Regions from separate parts of the Burkholderia oklahomensis C6786 genome, predicted to be linked through region 3. Evidence: riboswitches for the same ligand, from Rfam matches in the RefSeq annotation. Region 3 holds a riboswitch; each other region holds the start of a gene.
The links. A riboswitch is a leader RNA that binds a small molecule or an ion and turns the genes downstream of it on or off. The one in region 3 is predicted to bind thiamine pyrophosphate.
Positions count from the first base shown of each region.

Region 1: it holds a riboswitch for thiamine pyrophosphate, as region 3 does, so the genes downstream of both, BG90_RS09280 (FAD-dependent oxidoreductase) here and BG90_RS26655 (DMT family transporter) in region 3, are expected to answer to the same signal.
Region 2: it holds a riboswitch for thiamine pyrophosphate, as region 3 does, so the genes downstream of both, thiC (phosphomethylpyrimidine synthase ThiC) here and BG90_RS26655 (DMT family transporter) in region 3, are expected to answer to the same signal.

Region 1 is NZ_CP009555.1:2,057,902-2,060,162, forward strand. Features, by position in the region: gene BG90_RS09275 (ABC transporter ATP-binding protein/permease) at 1-598, opposite strand, end outside; TPP riboswitch at 868-997, shown strand; gene BG90_RS09280 (FAD-dependent oxidoreductase) at 1,223-2,261, shown strand, end outside.
Region 2 is NZ_CP009555.1:314,685-316,945, forward strand. Features, by position in the region: gene BG90_RS01445 (DUF1223 domain-containing protein) at 1-534, opposite strand, end outside; gene BG90_RS01450 (pentapeptide MXKDX repeat protein) at 695-955, opposite strand; TPP riboswitch at 1,278-1,395, shown strand; gene thiC (phosphomethylpyrimidine synthase ThiC) at 1,519-2,261, shown strand, end outside.
Region 3 is NZ_CP009556.1:2,001,302-2,003,562, forward strand. Features, by position in the region: partial or broken gene BG90_RS26650 (Rossmann-fold NAD(P)-binding domain-containing protein) at 1-234, opposite strand, end outside; TPP riboswitch at 1,034-1,140, shown strand; gene BG90_RS26655 (DMT family transporter) at 1,212-2,048, shown strand.

The sequences.
Region 1 (2,261 bases), on a different replicon from region 3:
TGTAGCCCGGGATCGTGATCGCGTGGCCGCCGAGCGTGATCGTCGCCGCGCCGGCGATCGACCAGAGGATCGTCGCGAACGAGATCAGCGTGACGACCGTCGACAGCAGGTCGAGCGACAGCGACAGCGTCGTCGACGCGAGCGACTGCAGGTCGTCGGCGATCCGCTGGTCGGGGTTGTCGGCGAGCCGGTCGCGCTCGATCCGGTAGAAGTTGCGGTCGCCGAGCCATTCGTGCAGGAAGCGCGTCGTCAGCCACTGGCGCCAGCGGAAGCCGAGCATCTGCCGCAGGTAGAGGCTGTACACCGCGAGGATGATGAACGCGAACGCGAGCACCGCGAACGTGATCAGCAGGCTCGGGAAGTCGCGCACGTCCTTCGATTGCAGCGCGTTGTAGAACGACGCGCTCCACGAGTTGATCCGCACGTTGATCCACACGAGCGTCAGGTTGATCGCGACGATCGTGATGAGCAGTCCCCACGCGACCTTCCACTCTTCGGAAACCCAATAGGGCTTGATGAGGCTCCACGTGGATATCGGAGACGGATGTCGCGACGGGTCGTCCGGAACGGGGGCGAGGGCTTGCATCGATTGAGTCATGAGCTTCCTGATGTGGGGCCGGCGACGCCGGGCGGACGGCTGCGCCGCGCCCGGCGCGCCCGTTCGGCGCCGCCGCGCGGCGCTCGTGCCGCGGATTCTGGCGAGCATGCCTTAAACGGCGCTTAACGCCGGGAGCGACATGGGCGCGCCGCCGCGATACCGCTCGTGCGCCGCGCCCAGCGGGCATTGTGCCAGCGCCGCAGTGCGGCAGGCGAATTTGCCGCAGTGCGAGGTTTGCGGCGGTTTCCGCTTTTATGGTCTAATGGCCGTCGACGAAACAGGGGTGCTTCGCGCGCCTCGGCCCTGCCGATCGGCAGGCCGGATGCGCGGCGAGGCTGAGAGAGACCCTTCGCACCCGATCCGGGTAATACCGGCGCGGGAAGTTTCCGATCCCGCCGGGCCGCGCCCGCCGCCGTCGCTTTGTCGAGCTGCGCGCCGCATGGTTCCGGCCGGCCTCAGTCGCCGGTTTCGTCCTTTTGGGTGCGCATCTTCGCGCGTGACGGAAGGTATCGATGACCGTGCAATCTTCAGTTCTTTTGCTTCGCTGCGAGCCGTCGGCCGCGGCGGCTTCCCCGGCCCGCCTTTCGGGCCGTCTCTTGGTGACGAACACGACAGGCGGATGCGATGAACCTGCGCGCGTCTGAACCCGATTTCGCGGTGCTGGGCGGCGGCCTCGTCGGCCGCCTGATCGCGTGGCGCCTCGCGGGCGCCGGTCACCGCGTCGCGCTCTACGAGCGCGGCGATGCGGCGGGCTCGGGCTCCGCCGCTTGGGTCGCGGCGGCGATGCTCGCGCCGGTCGCCGAAGCGGCGAGCGCCGAGCGCTTCATCACCGATCTCGGCGTCGCGTCGTTCGACCTGTGGCCGAGCTGGCTCGCCGAGCTGCCCGAGCCCGTGTTCTTCCAGCGCAACGGCACGCTCGTCGTCTGGCATCACGCGGACCGCGCGGAAGCGCCGCTCTTCGAGCGCCGCGTGCGCGCGAACGCGAGCGCCGAGCTGCTCGACGGCGGCCTCGTCGCGCTCGCGGGCGCACAGGTCGACGCGGCCGAGCCGGCGCTCGCCGGGCGCTTCGCGCACGGCCTCCTGCTGCCGCGCGAAGGCCAGCTCGACAACCGCCAGGTGCTGCGCGCGCTCGCCGCGGGCCTTGCCGAGCGAGGCGTCGACGCGCACTGGAACGCCGCAATCGAGCCGCAGGCGGCGCCCGCCGCGCGCATCACGATCGACTGCCGCGGGCTCGGCGCGAAGGCGCAGATGCCGACGCTGCGCGGGATCCGCGGCGAGGTCGCGCGCGTGCACGCGCCGGGCATCGGCCTCACGCGCCCCGTGCGGCTTCTGCATCCGCGCTATCCGCTCTACGTCGCGCCGAAGGAGAACGATCTCTACGTGATCGGCGCGACCGAGATCGAAGGCGAGGACATGTCGCCCGTCAGCGTACGCTCGGCGCTCGAGCTGCTGAGCGCCGCGTTCTCGGTGCATCCGGCGTTCGGCGAGGCGCGCATCCTCGAGCTGAATGCACAATGCCGGCCGACGCTGCCCGACCATCGCCCGGCGCTCGTCTGGGACGGCGGCGCGACGCTCGCGGTCAACGGCCTGTACCGGCACGGCTTCATGATCGCGCCGGAAGTCGCCGACACCGCGGCCCGCTTCGCAGGCGCGCTCATCGAGC
Region 2 (2,261 bases), on a different replicon from region 3:
CGCACCGGCGCGCGGCGTCACGGACAGCTCGACGTCGAGCGTGTCCGCGCGCCGCGCGGCCGACAGCGCGATGCCGACGCGCGCGGGCTCGGCGGCCGTCGCGACGACGCGCCGCTCGAACGCGTCCGCATCGCGCCAGTTGCGCAGCTCGCGACCGGCGACGGCGACCTCCGGCGTATAGACGAAGCTGCCGCCGCCGCGCGACGCGAGCGCGCGCTGCCGTTCGGTGAAACGATGCTGCGCGAAACGGTCGGTCCAGCCGAGGCCGTCCCAGTAATCGACGTGCAGCGCGAGCGGCACGATGCGCGGCGCGGCGCGATGCGATGCGAGCCGCGCGAGCCAGTCGTCGGCGGGCGGACAGCTGCTGCAGCCCTCGCTCGTGTAGAGCTCGACGAGCGCCTGCCGGCCGTCGGGGCTGCGCGCGGTGCACGCGCCGCCCGCGGCCGCCTGCGCGACGCACGCCGCGCCGAGCGCGAGCGTCGCCGCGATGGCGCGCGTCGAAGCGGAAAATGAAATCGACATATCGAAACTCATCGGTCAGTGCCGGGCGCGGGCGCGTACGCCACGCACGCCGGCATGCGTGTCGCGATCCGGCTTCCCGCGGCGCCCGGCGTCGCGAGAAAAAAGGCCGCCCGAACAGCGAATGGGCGGCCGCGCCGGGTCACGCCATGAAATCCACCGGAAACGGCGTCGCTCAGTTCGACATCGGGCTCATCTTGTCGGACGACATCGGCTTTTGCATCGCGTCCTTCGCCATGTGATCCTTCTTCATGCCGCCCTTGGCCATGTGATCCTTCTTCTTGCCCATCTGGTCCTTCGACATCGCGTCCTTCGACATCGCCATGCCGTCTTTCGACATCGCATCCTTCGACATCGCATCGTTCTGCGCATGCGCGAACGGCGCGGCGAACGCGAAACCGGCGACACACGCGACAGCAATCAGATTCCTTTTCATGGGATAGCTCCATCGTTATTGGTTGAGGAGCCGAATAGTCGGGACACAGCGACGGATATGACAACGGCGCGCAAAAATTTCTTCGGGACCGGCGATTGCGTCGGCGCGCGGCCGATCGCGCGGTGCGCAAACGCGTCGCCGCACCCTGCCCGCGCCGGCTCGACGCGCAAGGCGACGCGCCGCCCGCGCGCCTCGAACGCGCGCGCACGGACGCCGCCCAGGCCGCCCCGCCGCGACGCAGCATGCGCAGCCGGACGCGCGTTCGCGCGCAATCGATCTGTCCCCTGTTGAAACCGCGGCCGACCCGGTGTATCTTTTGCGCTTGCTAACGCGGGGGTCCTGCAATGCATTCGATCAAGCGATCGTGCGGCGCGGGTGAGAAATACCCTTTGAACCTGATCTGGATAATGCCAGCGCAGGGAAGCGTCAGGATTTCGCCGCTGTTCCACGTCTGAATCCCGTCGCGTCGCGAATCTCGTCTCCTGCTTAGCGCCCCCACATCCGCTTTGCATGGGACCCAAGCAAGCGCTAAAGCGCCTACTCGGGTCGACACAGGAGATCGCATGAACGCCAATCCCAAATTCCTGTCGGCCGACGCCCGCGTCGACGCCGCCGCCGTCGCCCCGCTGCCGAACTCGCGCAAGGTCTACGTGACGGGCTCGCAACCTGACATTCGCGTGCCGATGCGCGAAATCACGCAATCCGACACGCCGACGAGCTTCGGCGGCGAAAAGAATCCGCCGATCTATGTCTACGACACGTCGGGCCCGTACACGGACCCGGACGTCAAGATCGACATCCGCTCGGGCCTGCCCGCGCTGCGCCAGCGCTGGATCGACGCGCGCGGCGACACCGAAACGCTGACGGGTCTCACGAGCGAGTACGGCCGCGAACGCGCGGCGGACCCGGCGACGGCCGAGCTGCGCTTCCCCGACCTGCACCGCCACCCGCGCCGCGCGCGGGCGGGCAAGAACGTCACGCAGATGCACTACGCGCGCCAGGGCATCATCACGCCCGAGATGGAATACATCGCGATCCGCGAGAACCAGCGCCGCGCCGAGTATCTGGAAAGCCTGAAGGCGAGCGGCCCGGCGGGCGCGAAGCTCGCCGCGATGATGGGCCGCCAGCACGTCGGCCAGGCGTTCGGCGCCGCCGCGTTCGGGGCGAACGCGGCCGTCGAGATCACGCCCGAGTTCGTTCGCGACGAAGTCGCGCGCGGCCGCGCGATCATCCCGGCGAACATCAACCACCCGGAAACCGAGCCGATGATCATCGGCCGCAACTTCCTCGTGAAGATCAACGCGAA
Region 3 (2,261 bases):
GTGGACCTCGCGCGCGGTGTCGGTCTCAAGATCGTGATACGCGGGCAGGCAGTGCATGAAGCGCGTGCGCGGCTTGCCGGTCGCCTGCATCAGCCGCGTGTCGACCTGATACGGCTTCAGCAGCGCGATCCGCGCGCCCCACGCCGTCACGGGCTCGCCCATCGACACCCAGACGTCCGTGTAGACGAAGTCGACGCCTTTCACCGCGGCGAGCGGATCGTCGGTCAGCTCGATCAGCAGCGTGAACGGAAGCCGGCGCGGCGCGATCGCCCGCTGCGACGCGGGCGTCGTCGCGGGGAGCGGTGCCGGCGGATGGAACAACTGCCTGGCGGAATGCTCCATGATGAAACCCCTCGACGGATATTGAATGTATTAAGGCACCGGGTTCAGGGCTCCGAATTGACTTGGATCAGCGACACGCGCGGCGTCGATTCAGGAGGGCGGCGAGTGGAGATTCGATTTCCGGCGGATCGAGATGACGGATTTGCATCGCGAAGCACGGTGCGCCCGTGGGCGCTCGGGCCTTGTCCGGCGCATGGCGCGGGCCGGATCTCGTCACGCCGTTCGCGATGCGTTCGAGTGCGCTCGCCGCAACGCAATATGAACGGGATGTGAGCGGGCGCAGAGTCGGCGCATGCTTGCTTTCTGATATCGAGTCGCTATGACCGATTGCGCGACGAAATTCCGGGTTTGCCATTCGATGCGGCGCAAGCATCGCTCGAACGGCTGGAAAAATCGACCGATTGCCGGTTTGTGTCGCGCAGCGCCGATCGATGCCGCGCAAATGATTCGTGATCCGGACGATATGACGAGTGGCGCGTCACGATCGATGTGCCGAACCAATCGTATTGCTCGCCGATCGTGAGCGGCTTGCGCCGCGCTTCGCGGCATCGCGTCGCCCCGGCATCGCGACGGCGGACGTTGCGAACCGCTCCGGCCAGCCGCTCCTTCGCGCCGGCCGAGGGGGCCCCGCATTCCGCAATCGAACCGCCCGCATCGGCTTGCCCGCCGCCGGGTTCTTATCGATAATAGCCGGGCCATCAGGGGGAGCCGGACGATCGGCTGAGAGGTTCCGCGCAAGGAACGACCCCTAAACCTGATCCGGGTAATGCCGGCGTAGGAATGAGGTCCGCCATGTCTTGTCCGAAGCTCGCCGGTCGCCGCGCCTCGGCCGCGCCTCCCATGTTTCCCGTTCCGCTCGACCCGCGCCGATGACGCCGTCCGTCATCGCGCTCGTCCTGTTCGCGGCGATCCTGCACGCGACGTGGAACGCGTTGCTGAGAAGCGGCGCGGACCGTCTGTGGAGCATCACCATGATGAGCTTCGCGACGACCGCCGCGGCCGCCGTCTGCGCGGCGCTGCTGCCGCTGCCCGCGCGCGCGAGCTGGCCGTATCTGGCGGCGTCCGCCGCGCTGCAGGTCGGCTACAGCGTGTTTCTCGCGTACGCGTATCAGGGCGCGGCGCTCAGCCAGGTCTATCCGGTCGTCCGCGGCACGGTGCCGCTGCTCGTCACGCTGGGCGGCTACGCGTGGGCGGGCCAGCGCCTGGGCGGCGCGTCGCTCGCGGGCGTCGCGCTCGTATCGGGCGGCATCGCGAGCCTCACGCTCGGCCGGTCGCGGATTCATCTGCGCTCGTTCGCCGCCGCGCTCGTCACCGCGCTCTTCATCGGCGGCTATGTGACGGTCGACGGCGTCGGCTCGCGCATCGCGGGCGATCCGCTCGCGTACGCGGCATGGATCTTCATCGCCTACGGCATCGCGATGCCGGCCGTGTTCTTCCTGTTCGGCCGCCGTTTGAGCGGCGGCTTCACGCGCGGCGAAATGCTGAAATCCGCGGCGGGCGGGCTGATCTCGCTCATCAGCTACGCGGCGGTCGTCGACGCGCTGTCGCGCGGTCCGGTCGGTCCGATCGCCGCGCTTCGCGAGACGAGCATCGTATTTTCGGTGTTGATCGGCTGGGCGTGGCTCGGCGAGAAGCCGAGCGGGCGGCGCTTCGCCGCCTGCGCGGCGGTGGCGGTCGGCGCCGCCTGCCTCACGTATCCCGTTTGACGGATCGCGTTTGCGGCGGCCGATGCGGCGAGATCGGGCGATTGGCGGAAGGCGAAGGCGCTGCTGCAATGCAAGTGCTGGTTCACACTGATGCGCGCTTTTACCTATATTGATATGATGAATCGTCGCCCGCTTATCCTGACGAATTGCTTTCGATTCTGAGTTGACTCGATTGTCGCCGCGACGGCTCGGCGGTCGCCGAACGTGCCGTGG